2 regions of the Virgibacillus sp. CM-4 genome follow, and region 2 is predicted to be linked to the other one. Evidence: predicted binding sites of a transcription regulator. Region 2 holds the regulator's gene; the other holds the start of a gene.
What was found. The regulator CtsR, encoded in region 2, represses protease genes until heat stress. The targets are predictions, from matches to a motif close to ATGGTCAATAAAGGTCAAACA.
Positions count from the first base shown of each region.

Region 1: the regulator CtsR is predicted to act here: its motif matches at 6,573-6,593, upstream of M948_RS32325 (ATP-dependent Clp protease ATP-binding subunit).

Region 1 covers NZ_AUQA01000005.1:23,136-33,026, forward strand. Annotated here, with positions in the region: gene M948_RS32290 (DUF1648 domain-containing protein) at 1-106, shown strand, start outside; gene M948_RS32295 (hypothetical protein) at 171-872, opposite strand; gene M948_RS32300 (ABC transporter ATP-binding protein) at 869-1,735, opposite strand; gene M948_RS32305 (GntR family transcriptional regulator) at 1,725-2,102, opposite strand; gene M948_RS32310 (Arc family DNA-binding protein) at 2,256-2,435, opposite strand; gene M948_RS32315 (SPFH domain-containing protein) at 2,453-3,298, opposite strand; gene M948_RS32320 (ComEC/Rec2 family competence protein) at 3,370-4,242, opposite strand; gene M948_RS32325 (ATP-dependent Clp protease ATP-binding subunit) at 4,392-6,524, opposite strand; gene mbcS (acyl-CoA synthetase MbcS) at 6,776-8,353, opposite strand; gene pdaA (delta-lactam-biosynthetic de-N-acetylase) at 8,479-9,270, opposite strand; gene M948_RS32340 (Na+/H+ antiporter family protein) at 9,808-9,891, opposite strand, start outside.
Region 2 covers NZ_AUQA01000009.1:73,577-83,467, reverse strand. Annotated here, with positions in the region: gene M948_RS42365 (MgtC/SapB family protein) at 1-352, shown strand, start outside; gene M948_RS42360 (CtsR family transcriptional regulator) at 565-1,032, shown strand; gene M948_RS42355 (UvrB/UvrC motif-containing protein) at 1,049-1,597, shown strand; gene M948_RS42350 (protein arginine kinase) at 1,594-2,658, shown strand; gene clpC (ATP-dependent protease ATP-binding subunit ClpC) at 2,676-5,102, shown strand; gene radA (DNA repair protein RadA) at 5,480-6,853, shown strand; gene M948_RS42335 (PIN/TRAM domain-containing protein) at 7,027-8,130, shown strand; gene gltX (glutamate--tRNA ligase) at 8,339-9,808, shown strand; T-box leader at 9,851-9,891, shown strand, end outside.

The sequences.
Region 1 (9,891 bases), on a different contig from region 2:
ACGATTCGGAATTGGCTGGACAATGAATTGGGGAAGGCCGATATCGTGGGTAATTGTCATTGGTTTTATTCTAATTACATTGGGAATTGTTCTCTTAACTATTTAATTATGCCTTAATGTTTACAATAGGCTGTTAAGCTTGATCGCTTAACAGCCTTTTTTGTTTTAGGTTACCGCATCTTTACAATTGTCATCCTTTTTAAAATGAAAAACGATAAGAAGTAGAAGAAGATACCAACTGCAAATAGTTGTATAAAGAATAGCATATCTAGATGCGATATGATTTCGGCGATAAAATCCACTATCCATCCAGTAGCGATCCCGAATAAGAACATAACGCCAACAATACCGAGGGTAATTCCCCCGCCGAAAAAACCATATCGATAAAAGATTAAACCAAGCATAAACATAAACGACATTGCAAAGAAGATAGTCATGATATCCATACCGATTCGTATATACCACGTATCGTCGATAAAATGGGCTAGATGGAGAAAATAGAATCCATCTATTCCAATTCCAGTTATTAGGAATAAAACAAGTTCCTGTAAAAGACTTGCTACGATAGCTTTGACTGCTGATAATAGGAGAAAAAAGATCCCAATTGAAATAAAAATGTTTTTTCGAGTTGCCCCCATTTTAATTGCGAATGGGATGTACTCCCTTACAGAAATAAATGCAACGATACTACAGTAAATATAGATTGGCCCAGTTAGGCTGAATGTCATCATGCCACCATCGATTGCTTTTATATAATATCCAAAAGCAATCGACACCATTAGAATCGATAATAATATTATCCAAAAAACCTTTAAAGAATGGCGGATATCAACCATATAAAAATAGATAAGTCCTTTCAATTGATTATTCACTTTATAGATGCCCCCTTCCCCTTTTCTGTTAGATGAATCATTAATTCTTGTATTGGTATCCCCTCTACGTGAAAACCTTGTTTTTTCGCTTCTTTTATGTTTCCAAAGATATAGGCTGTCATCGTTCCAGCTAATTGTTTTGTTTCAATTACTTCTTTATCTTTTATAAAAGCTTCTACATCCAAGACACTTCCAGATACAGCACAGCTACGTTGACGAAGAACCTCTGCAGACTCTTGTAAAACAAGCCTTCCTTCTTGTAATATCAATACTTCATGAAACATTAAACTGACTTCATCAATGAGATGGGTAGAAAAGATAATCATCCGTTTCTCATTTTCAAATTCTTCTAACATTTTCATGTAAAAATTTTTTCGAGCTGCAGCATCCAACCCAATATACGGTTCATCAAAGATAGTAATTGGTGCTTTGCTTGCTAAACCCACAATAATTCCAAGTGCGGATTCCATCCCTTTTGATAATGTTTTAACCTTTGCATGCGGCTTTAATTGATATTCCTGAATTAATTGATCAGCTAATGGTTGATCCCAGTTTGGATAAAAAAATGAAAAAACACGAAGAATTTCTTTTATTTTTAAGTCTCGTTTAAAATTATTGCTTTCTTTGATTAAACAAATAGTTGCATTTACCCCTTCATTATCAAAAGGTTCCTCTCCGTTTATGAGCACATTGCCACTGGAAGCCAAAGTATTCCCCGCCATAATATCCATAAATGTTGTTTTTCCTGCACCGTTCCTCCCTAGTAATCCATATATTTGCGGGCCATTCAGACGAAATGATACATTATCTAATACTGTATCCTGGTCATATCGTTTCGTTACATTACAAACGTCAACGTTCATTGATAGATCCCTTCCTTTCAATCATCTCTTTTAATTCTGCCTCACTAATACTTAATTTTTTTGCTTCATTTTTTAATGGAAGCATATAATTGTCATAGAATATTTGCTTCCGTTTCTGCAGGACAATTTCCTTTGCCTCTTCGGTTACGAACATACCTACACCCCTTCGCTTAAACAGAATCAATTCGGCAACGAGCTCATTAATACCCTTAGCTGCAGTGGCTGGATTAATTTGGTAATAAGCAGCAAATTCATTTGTAGATGGTACACGTTCACCTGGTTTAATAGAACCATTCATAATCGAGTCTTCTAAATGTTCTTTAATTTGGAGAAAGATTGGCTTATTTTCGTCTAAATGATTTTTCATATGTTTTCACCTTCACGTTATTTGGTTCGTTACTTATGTAATTAACCATATAACCATATCTTAAAAATGTCAATACCTCTATTAATAAATAGGCACGTATATTGTGGACCTTCTTTAGCAAAAAAAAAGCTACATGCGCAGCTGCATGTAGCTTCAATCTTCTCCAATTTTTTTATCTTGGCTCTTTGGCAACCTTCCTGCTTTCTTCACTGCATCTCGAAGTAAAAATTCCACATGACTATTTACACTCCGGAATTCATCTTTTGCCCAAATCTGTAACAGTTCATAAAGCTTTGGATCGATTCGTAGCGGAAAGCTCTTCTTCTTCGACATATTACCCCTCTTTTAAGTTATTGATATAGGGATCCTGTATTTACTACAGGCGTAGTTCCATGATCAGAGACAATAGAAACAAGTAGGTTATTTGCCATTGCAACCCGCCGTTCATCATCGAGTTCCATTGCTCCATTGCTTTCCAATTGATGAATAGCATCTTGAACCATGCCAACAGCACCTTCAACAATCTGCTTTCTAGCTGCAATGATTGCACTTGCTTGCTGACGCTGAAGCATGGCCTGAGCTATCTCTGTAGAGTAAGCAAGATGTGTTAATCTCGTCTCAATAACTTGCACGCCTGCCACATTTAATCGAGCTTGTAACTCCTTAGTCAATTCATTCGAAACTTCCTCTGCATTGCCTCTTAACGTTAATTCAGCATCCGAAAAAGTATCATAAGGATATTTTGTTGCAACAGCACGTATTGCTGTTTCACTTTGAATTTCTACAAATTGTTCATAACGATCGACATCGAAAACTGCTTTGGCACTATCGACAACTTTAAAGACAATAACCGCAGCAATCTCAATTGGATTACCATTTACATCATTTACTTTTAGCCGATTGCTATTAAAGTTACGCACGCGAAGTGAAATTGTTTTTCGTATGGAAAAAGGTACCGTCACTACTATACCTTCTCTCCGAATACTCCCCATATATTTCCCAAGAAAGATAACAACTTGTGACTGGTTAGGCTGAACCAACGTAATACCACTACCTAAGGTGATTGCAACAACCAAGCAAGTAATTCCTATGATAAATTGTTGCTGAATCAGACTTAATATGGTTACCACAAGTAATCCTGCAATAAGTAAAATTCCCAAAAAACCATTCATCGTCCATGCCGGTTTTTCTTGAATCATCATTGACACACCTTCCCCATCCCTTTTTATATCAATATGATATCATTTTTGTATATTTTTGTAAATTATTAACTTGCATCTAAATCATATAATGGTTCTCTTTCTGGAAGTACCAGGTAATCTTCACCATCCGTACGAATTACTAAATTTCCTAGCGCACCAGTAGAATATATATTAGCATTTACGCGGTAGAGATTATTGATAACACGGTCAACTGGATGACCATAATCATTGTCTTTGCTATATGTTAGAATGGCTGTATCTGGGCTTACTGCTTTTAAGAATTTCAATGATGTACTTGTATTTGAACCATGATGGCCAACTTTAATAACCTCCGCATCCACATCGACATTTTTCATAATTTCTTTTTCCTGTTCAATTTCGACATCACTCATAAATAGGATATCCATTGCTTCATAAGACATCTTTAATGCAATGGAAGATTGATTATTGCTTCTCGATTTCTTGTATGTGTTTAATACTTGAATATCTACAGCAGGATCAAGCAATATTTTTTCGTTTTGTTTGGCAACTTTGACTGGTATCTCCTGTTTACGTATTTCTTGAATATATTTCGCATACATTCTTGTTGTGTGAAGCTTTCCAGAATCTAGGATCTTCTTTACCTTTATATGCTTCATTATATAAGGTAATCCACCAATATGATCGACATCTGGATGGGTAGCTACTAAGAGATCGATCTTGTCTATTTTTTTTTCATTTAAATACGATACAACCTTCTTTCCCGCATCAGGGGGGCCACCATCAATTAAAATATTTTTATTTCCAGGTGTTTTTATCAACATGCTATCTCCTTGACCAACATCAATAAAGTGAACCTGCATTTCTGATGAAGATGCTTCACTATGTATAGATAGCATATTACCGTTAAAGCATATAAAAAAAGCAATAATTCCAAATAAAACGCTGCTTTTGCCCATGAAAATGCATCCTCTTTCTTATATAGATAAACTTATCTTTTTACAAAAGCGATGGAATTATTTAATTGCTTTAAAGTAAGTTTCTGGGAGTTATGAGGGCATAAAAAAAGCCGCTGACTTCATTCACAGTCAGCGGTTTTTATCATTTCCTATGCTTGTTTCACCACAATATTATTATCGATAACATCTACTTGAACAGTTTCTATATGGTTATCCTCTAAAATTAAGTCGGTTAGTTGGTCTTCAATCTTATCTTGGATAACCCTGCGTAAAGGTCTTGCACCAAAACGGCGATCATAGCCAAGTCGAACTAATACTTCTTTAGCTTCTTTTGTTATCGTAATGGTAACATTATTCTCTTCCATGGTTTTTTGTAGATCTGAAAGCATAAGATCAACAATTTCCATTAAGTTTTCTTCAGTAAGTTCATTGAATTGGATAATCGCATCAAAACGGTTTAAGAATTCTGGTTTGAAGTAAGCACTTAAATTCTCCAAAGTAGAAACCGATTCATGTGAATCACTATTGAATCCTACATTAACCGTCTTAACCCCAGTTCCAGCATTACTTGTCATAATAATGACAGCTTCTTTAAAACTCACTGTTCTTCCTTGTGAATCTGTTAAATGACCATCCTCCATAATTTGTAAGAACATATTCTGCACATCTGGATGTGCTTTTTCAATTTCATCTAACAATATAATGGAATAAGGGTTTCTGCGAATTTTCTCCGTTAATTGTCCTGCTTCCTCATGGCCTACATAACCAGGAGGTGAACCAATAATTTTGGACACGGCGTGTTTTTCCATATATTCACTCATATCTAATCGAATTAATGAATCCCTTGAGCCAAATAGTTCTTCAGCTAATGCTTTCGTTAATTCCGTCTTCCCTACCCCAGTAGGACCTACAAATAGGAAAGAACCGATTGGTCGATACGTTGATTTTAAGCCGGCACGACTTCGACGAATTGCTTTTGCTACTTTATTAACAGCAACGTCTTGTCCAATTACTTTTGCTCCTAAGTTTTTACCAATGTTTTTCATTTTTTCTTGCTCATCGGCTTGTAGCTTTGTAACCGGAATACCTGTTTTTTCTTCCACAATTAATTGGATATCAGAAATGTCTACATCGATTACTTGCTCTTCATCTTTTGCTTTATCTAATTGTTTTTGTAATTGTATCTCCTGATATCTTAAATGAGCAGCACGTTCATAATCTTCTTTTTCTGCTGCATCTTCTTTCTCTTTAATTATTTCGTTTAAGCGTTGATTAATGGAATCAGAATCTTTTTGAGAATTTGATAGGTTCAAGCGTGAACCAACTTCATCCATCAGATCAATTGCCTTATCTGGTAAATATCTATCTTGAATATAACGTTTTGAAAGTGTTACGAAAGCTTGAATCGCATCATCAGAATAACGAACCTCATGAAAATTTTCATAGCGATCTTTTATTCCTTGTAGTATTTGCACCGCTTCTTCACTCGTTGGCTCTTTTACCATAATTGGTTGCAAACGACGTTCAAGTGCAGCATCCTTTTCAATTTGACGATATTCTTTCAATGTTGTAGCACCAATTAGTTGTAGCTCCCCACGTGCTAATGCAGGTTTTAAGATATTGCCAGCGTCCATTTGTGAACTTTCTGCCGTACCTGCTCCAACTATAAGGTGAACTTCATCCACGAACAAGATAACTTCCTGACGTTCTTGCAATTCTTGAATAAGCTGCTTCATACGTTCTTCGAATTGACCTCGAACACCAGTATTCGCAACTAAAGATGCCACATCTAGCATATAGATTTCCTTGTTCATTAATTTAGCAGGAACATCACCTTCCGTAATCTTCAAGGCTAATCCTTCTGCGATTGCCGTTTTACCAACACCCGGCTCGCCAATTAATACCGGATTATTCTTATTTCTTCGATTTAAGGTTTCCGTTACACGTTTTACTTCTTTATCTCTTCCAATAACCGGATCAATTAATCCAGCTCTTGCTGCATGTGTCACATTTTTGGCAAGTTGATCAATTAATCCATTCCCACGGTTCCCATTTTTCTCTTTCGTTCTTGTGCCCATTTTTTGTGCTCCATTTCCTTGCTGAGAAAATGCGTTAGAAGCATTTCCAAATGGTGTATTTGAGAAGAAGTCATTGGAATTCATCATTTGTCCTTGGATTTCACGAAAACATTCATTACAAAGATGCATTTGCATTTGTTGATGATTAATATTCATTGCAACATTTATACTTGCTTCGTTTTGACCACAATTTTGACAAAGCATTTCCATTCCTCCTTGGAATTATCATTTAATGTTGTTTACTCTAGTTTGACTTTGACTATCTTTGACCTTTGATTATCATTATACTCTGACCTTCTTTGACTTTCAAGAGGTTTGATCAAATTTTTTTAACCTTTACTTAAAACCAGTCATAACCTGACTTCATAACTATTATTCCCAAAGTAATTTGGTTATTAAACATAAGGCAGCGGTAAAAAACAAGGAGCATGAAATGCTCCTTGTTTTTTGACTAATCATTGCGTTTTAATTTTTTCTCTATTTCGTAATTCTACTCTCCTTGTCTTTCCTGATGTGGTTTTTGGTAGTTCATCAATGAACTCAATCTTTCTTGGATATTTATAAGGTCCTGTTAGTGTTTTTACATGATCTTGTAGCTGTTTAATCAGTGGTTCTTCTGCACGGGACCCATCACGTAATACAATAAAGGCTTTTACAATATTTCCTCGCAGTTCGTCTGGACTGGCTACAACGGCACACTCCTGTACAGCAGGATGTTTAACTAAAGCATCTTCTACTTCAAAAGGGCCAATGGTATACCCTGAACTTATAATAATGTCATCGCTTCTTCCCTCAAACCAAAAATATCCTTCTTCATCCTTGGAAGCCTGATCACCTGTAATATAATATTCCCTTCGTCTTGACATATTCGTTCGTTCTTCATCTTTATAGTATTCACGAAACAATGCTGGACAATCAAGTCTAACAGCAATGTCACCTACTTCACCAGGTGTGACAGGTTCTCCATTTTCATCAATGATATCCACATCGTTTCCGGGAGTAGGTTTTCCCATTGACCCAGGTTTAACCTCCATACCTTTCAAGAAACCTAGTAATAATGTATTCTCGGTTTGCCCGTAACCATCACGAACAGTGATGTTAAAATAACGTTGAAATGTATCAATGACTTCAACATTTAAGGGTTCTCCAGCTGATACAGCACTATGCAATGCAGATAAATCATATCCATCTAGATGATCCGCTTTTGCCAGCATTCGATATTCTGTAGGCGTACAGCATAAAACATTAATTTTATGCTCTTGTAACAATTGTAAATATGTTTTCGCATCAAACTTTCCATTGTAAATATAGCCTGTAGCCCCTACACCTAAAACGGATAAGAATGGACTCCAAACCCATTTCTGCCAACCTGGTCCAGCTGTCGCCCACACTTTATCGCCATTATTAATCGATAACCAGTTTTCTGCGGCTGTTTTTAAGTGAGCAAAACCCCATCCATGCGTATGGACAACTCCTTTTGGATTGCCTGTTGTCCCCGATGTATAAGGTAAAAAGGCGATATCGTCCCTTCTTGTTTCTGCTACTTGTAATTGATCACTCGCATCCTCCATTAAGCCATCTAAAAAAAGCCATCCATCTTGAGGTTTTCCAATGACGAACCGATGCAAGTCTTCATATTGATCAATCGTTAGATATTGGTCAATGTATGGATAATAACTTATGATGCCACGAACTTCTCCATGTGTTACACGATATTGGAGGTCCTTTGTCTTTAACATTTCTGAACTAGGAATAATTATAATCCCTGTTTTTAATGCAGCTAAATATACTTCATATGCCTTAATTAAACGAGGCACCATAACCAAAATTTTATCGCCTTTCTGTAGACCACTTTCAAGGAAAGCGTTTCCAATTCTATTTGCATTTCTTACTAAATCATTATATGTAATAGAATATTGATCTCCTGCTTGGTTTTCCCAGATTAACGCAAGCTTGTTCGGATCTTTTGCATGTCTTTCCATTTCCATTGCAATATTATAATTAGGTGGAGCAATTAAATCTTCTCGTCGCATTATTAACAACTCCTTGTTTTTTCACTAGTATACCAAAGGTTGCGAAAATTTTAAATAAAGCAATGGGTTCTTAAATAAAAAAGCTTCATCTCGTATTGGTATACTAGAATGAAGCTTTTCTAAGATTATAACCCATATAATGCTGGAGGTAATTGGTCTTTTAAAACGAGGTCGTCTAAACTCTTAAAACTGTAGCCTTGTTTCTTTAATTTATTAATAATATGGTCAAGTGCTTCTGCATTATCCGACGATACAGTGTGTAATAACATAATCGCTCCGGGGTGAATTTGATCCATAATTTGATCATAAGCATACTTCCATCCTTTTTGCTTGTTTGTCTCCCAATCAATGAAGGCAAGTGACCAAAAAATGTGAATATAACCTAATTCTTTTGACCATTTTAATGTATTTTCATTAAACATACCTCTTGGCGGGCGTAAGTATTTGATCTCCTTTTGATCAGAGACTTCAGCTACAGCATCCTCCAATGTTTCTAACTCTTCTTTAATTGCATCTTTATCCATAATAGAGAAATCTGGATGATGATACGAATGGTTACCTACAATATGCCCCTCGTCTACCATACGTTTGACTAAATCAGGTTTACTATCTACATAGTGTCCTGTTACAAAAAAGGTAGCTGGTACATCATGTTTTTTTAATACATTAAGAATATTATCTGTATATCCTTGCTCATAACCATTGTCAAAGGTGAGATAAATATTCTTTGCCCCGGAGTCGTCCGCATAATAAGCATTGTATTTATCTAACATCCCTTTATATTTCCCTATATCTGGAAGTTCATGGTTTGAATTCTTACTATAACCCCAACCATAGCCATTAGCTGAAACAGTGGACATACATATAAAGGAAATAGCAAGAAGTACAAGGATTGTGAGCGCAGTAATTTTATTCATAACAATCCCACCTGTTTTTCTTTTTACTATCTCCTGCCGACCTGTTTTTATTCTTCTTATTGTACAATGTTACTCGAATTAATAAACAGAACCAATGGTTTTGCAGTTTGTAGAGAAACCCCGTGTTTTTCTACAAGCTTTTTTTGTGCGCCCGTGCGGCCAAAAACCACTCGCTTTCCGGGGATGAACGCCCGATCCTCCTCGTAAAAAACCGCCACTGCGAGGTCTCGGATCGCCGTTTCTCCGCAGGAGTCTCGTAGTATTTCGCCCACCCTTCACCGAAAAAGACTCTGGTGAAGGACACTCTTCTCCATATTCTTGCAGAAAGCCTTCAGTAATGCTTGTTTGCGTACTTTTTGAAGACATCGATGTAGTGGTCAATCTTCTAGAGTAAGTGACAAAACCATTACCGCCTATAGGTTTTCTTCTTATGAATAACAAAAAAAGATGGAATTTCAGGAAAAAAAGCAAAAAAAGACTGCCGATAACTTTCTCGACAGCCTACAGAACCAATGGTTTTGTTTTAAAACATGCCTTTTAAAGAACAATAGCTGCAATCCAACCAAAAATAAATAATGGAATATTATAATGGATAAAAGTTGGTACTACCGTATCCCAAAT
Region 2 (9,891 bases):
AGCTGGACTAGGTTTAGTAGTCGGAGCAGGAATGTACGCAGCAGCTGTTTTTACAACGTTGATTATTTTATTGAGTTTAATTTTTCTTAATAACTTTGAGCGATTGTTTAGACGTGGTGGCAGCTCGAATTTAATACAAATTGTTACATTACCTGGTTTACATGTAAATGAAGTTGTTGCTGCTTTTGAAAAATTTAATTTAACAATAAAAGAAGTAGAGATCATCAAAATAGAAAATGACTTGCGAAATATATTTATTAAAATCGAAAAAAAGCCAGACTTAGATCGTATATCATTATTCGAGGAGATCTCAAAGGTTGATCATGTTAAAAATATCACGGAACTTAAATAAGAAAGACTACAAAAAGAACCTTACAACATACAATAAGTTGTAAGGTTTTTAAAAAATTTAAGGATGATACCACTCTTAGGTTTTGTATCTTTGTTTTTTGTCAAAAATAAGCTTAGACAATGTATTTGCATCTTTAGTATTTTGCCGTATAATAAAGGTATAGTCAAAGATAGTCAAAGTCAAAGGATAATGATCTAAAAGGGGGTGGGCATATGAGTAATATATCAGATATAATTGAAAATTATCTAAAGCAAATACTCCAAGCAAAAGGGAAAAATGTAATTGAAATAAAACGAAGCGAGATTGCTGATCAATTTCAATGTGTCCCCTCACAAATTAATTATGTGATTAACACTAGGTTTACCGTGGAAAAAGGATATATAGTTGAAAGTAAACGTGGAGGCGGTGGATATATTCGAATCATGCGAGTTATTCATCAAGATAAATCAGATCTAATTGATGAGATTATTAGTATGGTCAATCCAACCGTCTCGCAACAAAAAACCATAGATGTCTTAGAAAGGTTATTAGAGGAACAAATTGTTACGCAGAGGGAAGCAAAGATTATGCTTAGTGCAATAGGAAGAGAAACGCTAGCTTTCCAACTGCCATTACGTGATGAGATCCGTGCACGCATATTAACTTCTATGCTTCGTACGTTAAAGTATTTAAATAAGTAAAGGGGGTAATCAGAAAATGAAGTGCCAGGAATGTCATGAGCGACCTGCGACACTCCATTTTTCCCAAGTAATTCAAGGGAAGAAAATGGAAGTCCATGTTTGCAATGTTTGTGCAAAGGAAAAAGGGTATATGAATTATCCTGAAGATGGTTATTCCTTGCATCATTTGTTATCTGGACTCTTTAACTTTGATACATCTAATATTGCAAGCGCACAAGGAACTACTTACCAGCAGGTAAATGAATTGCAGTGTCCAAAATGTGAATTGACTTTTTCTGAATTTAAACAGATTGGTAAATTTGGGTGTGCAGTCTGTTATGAAACGTTTAATGAACGTCTTGACCCTATTTTTCGCCGAGTACATGCAGGAAATACAAAGCATAATGGTAAAATACCGAAACGTCAGGGTGGGGACTTGCATAAAAAGAAACAGGTAGAAGCTTTAAAAGATCAATTAAAATCCTTAGTTGAAAATGAAGCGTTTGAAGAAGCTGCAAAAGTCCGAGATAAAATTAAAGCATTGAATCAAGACCAGGATAAGCCAGAGGCAGGTGATCAGTCTTGACTTTACAACAGTTTATGAATGAAGCGCTTAGCCCGTGGATGAGAAAAGAAGGCCCAGATAGCGATATTGTATTAAGCAGTCGGATTCGGCTTGCTAGAAACTTTGCAAATGTAGCTTATCCTATTCTTGCTGATCCAGATCAATTAGAAGAAATTCGCAATTTCTTTAAAGAGAAATATGAGAATCAATCTTTTGAGGAATATAAACAGTTTGCTTTTATCTCTATTCGAGATTTATCATCAGTAGAAAAACGGGTATTAGTAGAAAAACATTTAATTAGCCCTTTATTGGCAAAATATTCCGAATCAGCAGCCACTTTAATATCAGAAAATGAGCAAGTGTCATTAATGATTAACGAAGAAGATCACATTCGAATGCAATTATACTTCCCAGGTTTTCAGCTATCCAAAGCACTTAATAAGGCTTTTGAATTTGATGATTGGCTAGAAGAGAAAATTAATTATGCATTTGATGAAACAAGAGGGTATTTAACCAGCTGTCCTACAAATGTGGGTACCGGTATGCGTGCTTCTGTTATGATGCATCTTCCTGCACTCGTTTTTACAAAGCAAATTAATCGTATGATTCCAGCAATTAATCAATTAGGTTTAGTAGTTCGCGGAATCTATGGGGAAGGCAGTGAGGCTCAAGGTAATATTTTTCAAATTTCTAACCAAATAACCCTTGGAAAGTCGGAAGAAGATATTGTTGAGGATTTGCAAAGCGTGGTACAGCAGCTTATTGAGCATGAGCGACATGCACGGGAACAGTTAATGGATCAAATGCGTACAAAATTAGAGGACCGGATATGCCGTTCATATGGTGTACTAGAATATGCAAGAATTATTGAATCGAAAGAAGCTGCTCAATGTTTATCAGATGTTCGATTAGGGATAGACTTAGGATTATTAGGAAATGTTTCTCGAAATATATTAAATGAATTAATGATACTTACGCAACCAGGATTCTTACAACAATATGCCAAAAAAACGTTGACAGCAAATGAACGTGATGTGTTACGAGCGTCACTCATTCGCCAGCGATTAGAATTAGAGAAATAGATAGGAGGAATTATTATATGATGTTTGGACGTTTCACTGAAAGAGCACAAAAGGTACTAGCGTTATCACAAGAAGAAGCTGTACGACTTGGACATAATAATATTGGTACAGAACATATCCTTTTAGGACTTGTCAGAGAGGGCGAAGGGATAGCTGCTAAAGCCTTGCAATCATTAAACCTTGAAATATCTAAAATTCAAGAAGAGGTGGAGAAATTAATTGGAGTTGGCAAACAGCCAATGCAGTCGATTCACTACACGCCTCGTGCCAAAAAGGTTGTGGAACTTTCACAAGACGAAGCAAGGAAACTAGGGCATTCCTATGTAGGTACAGAGCATATTTTACTGGGACTTATCCGAGAAGGCGAAGGCGTTGCGGCACGCGTATTGAATAATTTAGGTGTTAGCTTAAATAAAGCGAGACAACAGGTGCTTCAATTGCTTGGAAGCAATGAATCACAGACAAATCGTCAAGGTCGTGGTCAGCAATCCAATGCAAATACGCCTACATTAGATTCATTAGCTCGTGATTTAACTGTAAGTGCAAAAGAAGGGAATATTGATCCGGTTATTGGACGTAGTAAGGAAATCGAAAGAGTAATTCAAGTTTTAAGTCGCCGGACAAAAAACAATCCAGTACTAATTGGAGAACCTGGTGTTGGGAAGACAGCTGTAGCAGAAGGGTTAGCCCAACAGATTATTAATAATGAAGTTCCGGAAATATTACGCGATAAACGCGTGATGACCCTGGATATGGGTACAGTAGTTGCAGGAACAAAATACCGTGGTGAATTCGAGGATCGGTTAAAAAAAGTGATGGAAGAGATTCGCCAGGCAGGAAACATTATTCTGTTTATCGATGAATTACACACATTGATCGGTGCTGGTGGGGCAGAAGGAGCAATTGATGCTTCCAATATACTTAAACCATCTTTAGCTCGTGGAGAACTACAATGTATTGGTGCTACTACATTGGATGAGTACCGTAAATATATTGAAAAAGATGCTGCTCTGGAACGTAGATTCCAGCCAATCCAAGTAGATGAGCCGACATTAGAGGAAACCGTTCAAATATTAAATGGTTTACGTGATCGTTATGAAGCGCATCACCGTGTAACGATAACAGATGAAGCAATAGAAGCAGCTGCTAACCTATCTGATCGCTATATTACTGATCGTTTTCTCCCGGATAAGGCAATTGATTTAATTGATGAGGCTGGTTCAAAGGTTCGTTTACGCTCTTATACCGTTCCACCAAACCTAAAAGAATTAGAACAAAAACTTGAAGAAGTCCGAAAAGAAAAGGATGCAGCTGTGCAAAGTCAAGAATTTGAAAAAGCGGCATCGCTTCGTGATTCAGAACAACGTCTTCGTGAAGAGTTAGAAGAAACAAAGAATGAGTGGAAAGAAAAACAAGGCCAAACCGATTCAGAAGTCACCATCGAAGATATTGCTAGTGTTGTTTCTACCTGGACTGGTGTGCCTGTTTCGAAATTAACCAAAGACGAAAGCGATCGATTATTAAATATGGAAGGAATACTACACAATCGTGTAATTGGGCAAGAGGAAGCTGTAAATGCTATTTCCAAAGCTATTCGAAGAGCACGTGCTGGATTAAAAGATCCGAAGCGGCCAATTGGTTCCTTTATTTTCTTAGGCCCTACTGGTGTTGGAAAAACAGAATTGGCTCGTGCCCTAGCAGAAGCAATGTTTGAAGATGAAGATGCTATGATTCGAATAGATATGTCGGAGTATATGGAAAAACACGCTACTTCTCGCTTAGTTGGTTCTCCTCCAGGATACGTTGGTTATGACGAGGGAGGACAATTAACAGAAAAGGTACGTAGAAAACCATATTCTGTTGTTCTATTAGATGAAGTAGAGAAGGCACATCCAGAAGTATTTAATATTTTATTACAAGTGTTGGAAGATGGTCGACTTACAGATTCTAAAGGGCGGGTTGTAGATTTTCGTAATACCGTCCTAATCATGACTTCTAATGTAGGTGCAAGCGAATTAAAACGAAATAAATATGTTGGCTTTAATCTTGAGGAGGAAGGCCAAGAATATAAAGATATGAAATCAAAGGTGATGGATGAGATGAAAAAGTCATTCCGTCCAGAGTTTCTTAACCGAATTGACGAAACCATTGTATTCCATTCCTTAGAGAAAAAGCATATGAAGAATATTGTAACCTTAATGGTAGAGCAGTTACAACGACGCCTTAAGGGCCAAGATATTGATTTCTCACTAACAGATAAGGCAGTTGAAAAAATTGCTAATGAAGGATTTGATCCAGAATATGGCGCTAGACCACTTCGTCGTTCCATCCAGAAAAACATCGAAGATTTATTATCAGAAGAACTGCTTAAAGAAACAATAACAAAAGGTCAAAAAGTGAAAATAGGTTTAAATAATAAAGGGGAATTTATTATTCTTCCTTAAATCCTATAAGGAAAAATGGTCTTCATGAGAGTAAGGTGCTCTTATGGAGACCCTTTTAGATATACTTTATAAAAAATGCAGAATGGAAGAAATGCCCTAATCGTATAACGTTCATCCGCACCATATGGTATGTTAAAATAGAAAAGAAAGATGAAATTCAAGTAGCTACGCTTCAAAACATATAAACTTCTTATTAAAGTGAAACCGATAGGCATGTAGAAACTCCATTGTAATTTCCCTCAAAACTATTCATTACTGATATGCCAGTCAACTAAATTGTGGCAAGACTATGGAAATATTTGATTAAATTGATAGGAACCTGTAACTTTCTTATTGCTAAAATCGTTTATAATAGATAAGTGAAGGGGTAGAGGAATTTGGCGAAACGAAAAACAAAATATGTTTGTCATGAATGTGGGTATGAATCCGCCAAATGGATGGGTAAATGCCCTGGTTGTAATAATTGGAATACATTCATTGAAGAAATTGAAGTTACTGGCGGCAGACATAAACAGTCTTTCCAAACAGGAGCAAGATCTGTTGGTAAACCAGAAAAGATTACGTCAATTGAAACAAAAGAGGAGCCAAGGATCACTACAACGATGAAAGAGTTCAATCGTGTACTAGGTGGTGGAATTGTTCCGGGATCTTTAGTACTTATTGGTGGTGATCCTGGTATAGGGAAGTCTACCTTGTTATTACAGATTTCATCGCATTTAGCGGATAAACAATTGCCAGTTCTTTATATTTCAGGTGAGGAATCGACAAAGCAAACAAAACTAAGAGCCGATCGCTTAGGTGTTAAAACAGGCTTATTATATGTGCTAGCGGAGACAAATTTAATGGATATAGCCAATCAAATAGAAGCAGTAAAGCCTTCTTTTGTGGTGATTGATTCCATACAAACCATCTTTCGCGAAGAAGTCTCAAGCGCACCGGGAAGTGTTTCACAAGTACGAGAATGTACATCCGAATTGATGAAGCTTGCAAAAACAAATGGAATTCCAATATTTATTGTGGGACATGTAACCAAAGAAGGGGCTATTGCTGGTCCCAGACTATTAGAACATATGGTTGATGCTGTGCTCTATTTTGAAGGAGAACGTCATCATACGTATCGGATATTACGCGGTGTGAAAAACCGGTTTGGCAGTACGAATGAGATGGGTATCTTTGAAATGAAAGAGGAAGGATTACGAGAAGTACTAAACCCCTCTGAGATATTTTTAGAAGAACGTTCACAGGGTGCTGCTGGATCAACTGTTGTTGCATCGATGGAAGGAACTAGACCTGTACTTGTTGAAATACAAGCATTAATATCTCCGACTGCTTTTGGAAATCCACGTAGGATGGCTACTGGTGTGGATCACAACCGTGTTCCGTTATTAATGGCAGTATTGGAAAAGCGTGTTGGACTAATGCTTCAGAACCAAGATGCTTATATAAAGGTTGCTGGAGGCGTGAAATTGGATGAACCAGCTATTGATTTAGCAATAGCTGTAAGCATTGCTTCTAGTTTTCGAGATCAACCTACAAAACCAGATGATATTTTTATAGGTGAAGTAGGCTTAACAGGCGAAATTAGGCGTGTGTCTAGGATAGAACAACGTGTTCAGGAAGCAGCGAAGCTTGGATTTAAACGGGTAATTTGCCCAAAAAATAATTTAGACGGTTGGACAACCCCTGATAATATTGAAGTCATTGGTGTTAATTCGGTACAAGAGGCATTGAATTTAGGTGTAAGTCGATAAATGGAATAATATTTATTGTAATATGTTTTTTTATTTGATATAATAATATGTTTATATATTTGAATTAGGATGATAGCTATGCTATGCTTTAATTGACATTATAATATTTTATTACTTTCGAAGGATTATTTTTTTTGAACCTCGGCAATAATATAGGTTAGGAGGTGGCAGTGGTGCTGAAAAAGATAGTTCATTTATTCTTTATTATATTAGGCGGTACCGTTGGGTATTTATATGTCCCTGATATCTTGACTTTATTAGATTTTACAGATGCAAATTGGGTGTTTTCACCATATGTAGGAACGGTAATTGGTGCAATTATTTTCTTTCTCCTTTCATATTGGCTTGTTGATTATATTGTCGGTTTTTTAAAGTGGGTAGAAGAAGCGCTTATAAAATTGCCTGTTGGTGATCTGTTTTTTGGAAGTTTAGGTTTAATGGCAGGATTAATTATTGCCTTTTTAGTTAATATACCATTAACGGATATTAATATTGAATTAGTATCTCAAGTACTTCCGTTGTTTACAACAATATTGCTAGGTTACTTTGGTTTTCAAGTTGGGTTTAGAAGAAGAGATGAATTTTTAAACTTATTGAATATCAATAAAAAGGAACGTGAAAAACGCAAGCCGGCTGAAAATGAGCAGCAACAAGTTTCTGCCATTTCACCGAAAGCTAAAATTTTAGATACGAGTGTTATCATTGATGGGCGTATTGCTGATATTTGCCAAACAAATTTTTTAGAGGGGACCATTGTAATCCCTCAGTTCGTTCTAGGTGAATTGCAGCATATTGCCGATTCATCCGATGTGCTAAAAAGGAATAGAGGCCGTAGAGGGCTTGATGTATTAAACCGTATCCAGAAGGAATTGCCTGTTAAAGTGGAAATTTACGAAGGTGATTTTGAAGATATACATGAAGTGGATAGTAAACTTATTAAGTTAGCAAAAGTAATTGATGGCATCGTTGTGACGAATGATTTTAATTTAAATAAAGTCTGTGATTTACAAAGTGTGCATGTGTTAAATATCAATGATTTAGCGAATGCGGTTAAACCAGTTGTTTTACCTGGAGAAGAACTTGTCGTCCAAGTCATTAAAGACGGTAAAGAACACAATCAAGGTATTGCTTACTTAGATGATGGTACTATGATTGTGGTTGAAGAGGGTAGAGATTATATTGGCAAAACCATAGAGGTATTAATTACGAGTGTGTTGCAAACATCTGCCGGTCGAATGATATTTGCTAAACCAAAATTACTTGAAAAAGCATTGTAAAAAAGGTATAACTTATAAAGGATAGATAAAGTGATAACATCGATTGTTATCACTTTTGTTATACTGAAGAGGGAAGTATAATTTTATTTAGAAATCATCTTAGACTATCACCGCAGTTAACGCAGGATGTAACGTTGCCTGTGCCATTAAAGCCGGATGAGTCTATTAGTTACTTATTTTATGTATTGATATAGAAAGGGGCAGAACCATGACAAACCAGGTTCGAGTACGTTATGCGCCAAGTCCAACTGGTCATTTGCATATCGGGAATGCACGTACAGCATTATTTAACTATTTATACGCCAAACATTTTAATGGGAAAATGGTCATTCGAATAGAAGACACAGACGATAAAAGAAACGTAGCTGGTGGGGAAGAAAGTCAGCTCAAATTTCTAAAATGGCTCGGTGTTGATTGGGATGAGGGAGCAGACATAGGTGGTGATTATGGCCCTTATCGCCAAATGGAACGACTTGACATCTATCAGAAATATGTAGACGAACTCTTAGAGAGGGGTTTAGCATATAAATGTTATATGACAGAAGAGGAATTAGATGAAGAAAGAGAGGAGCAGCGTGCAAAAGGACAAGTTCCTAAATATTCAGGTGCACACCGTGATTTAACAGCCGAACAGATTGCAGTGTTTGAAGAGGAAGGGCGTAAGCCAAGCATTCGTTTCCGTGTACCAGATAATACGACGTATACGTTTATGGATATGGTTCGTGGCAAGATCACATTCGAATCCAGTGATTTTGGTGATTGGGTCATTGTAAAGAAAAGCGGAATACCTACGTATAATTTCGCAGTTGCCATTGATGATCATTTAATGGAAATTACAAATGTTTTGCGTGGGGAGGAGCATATCTCGAATACTCCGAAACAAATGATGGTTTATGAAGCGTTTGGTTGGGAGCCGCCACAGTTTGGACATATGACGCTTATTCTTAATGAAGAGCGAAAAAAATTAAGTAAACGTGACCAACATATTTTGCAATTTATTGAGCAGTATCATAATCTTGGGTACTTACCAGAAGCTCTCTTTAATTTCATTGCCTTATTAGGCTGGTCACCAGTTGGAGAGGAAGAGATCTTCGATAAAGAAACATTGATTTCTATTTTTGATCCAGAAAGACTTTCAACGTCTGCCGCAATATTTGATCGTCACAAATTGAAATGGATGAATAATGAGTATATAAAAGCAGCAGATTTAGGGGATGTAATTGAACTTGCAATGCCGCATTTAGTGGAAGCTGGTAAGCTATCAGCAAATATGGATGCAGCTACAAAGGAATGGGCAGAAAAGGTAATTGCGCTTTATAAAGATCAATTAAGGTATGGTGCGGAGATCGTGGAGTTAACCGATATGTTCTTTAATAAAGAGATCGCTTTTGATGAAGGTGCGATGGATGTTCTGCAAGAAGAACAAGTTCCAGAAGTGTTACAAGTATTCACAGATAAGCTTATCCACTTAGAGGATTTCTCAAAAGACGCTATTAAAGCACAAATCAAGGCAACGCAAAAAGAGACCGGACACCGCGGTAAACGTTTATTTATGCCGATTCGTGTAGCAACAACAGGTCAAACGCATGGTCCAGAGCTTCCGATGGCAATTGAATTACTGGGAAAAGAAGATGTGGTTGCTCGTCTTGATCAAGTTTTAAATAAATTAGATGCTTAATAATTCACATTCCGCATAATATATAATATAGTATTATTACAATATGGAACGATGAAGAGGGAAAGTAGGAAGTAACCCGCTTA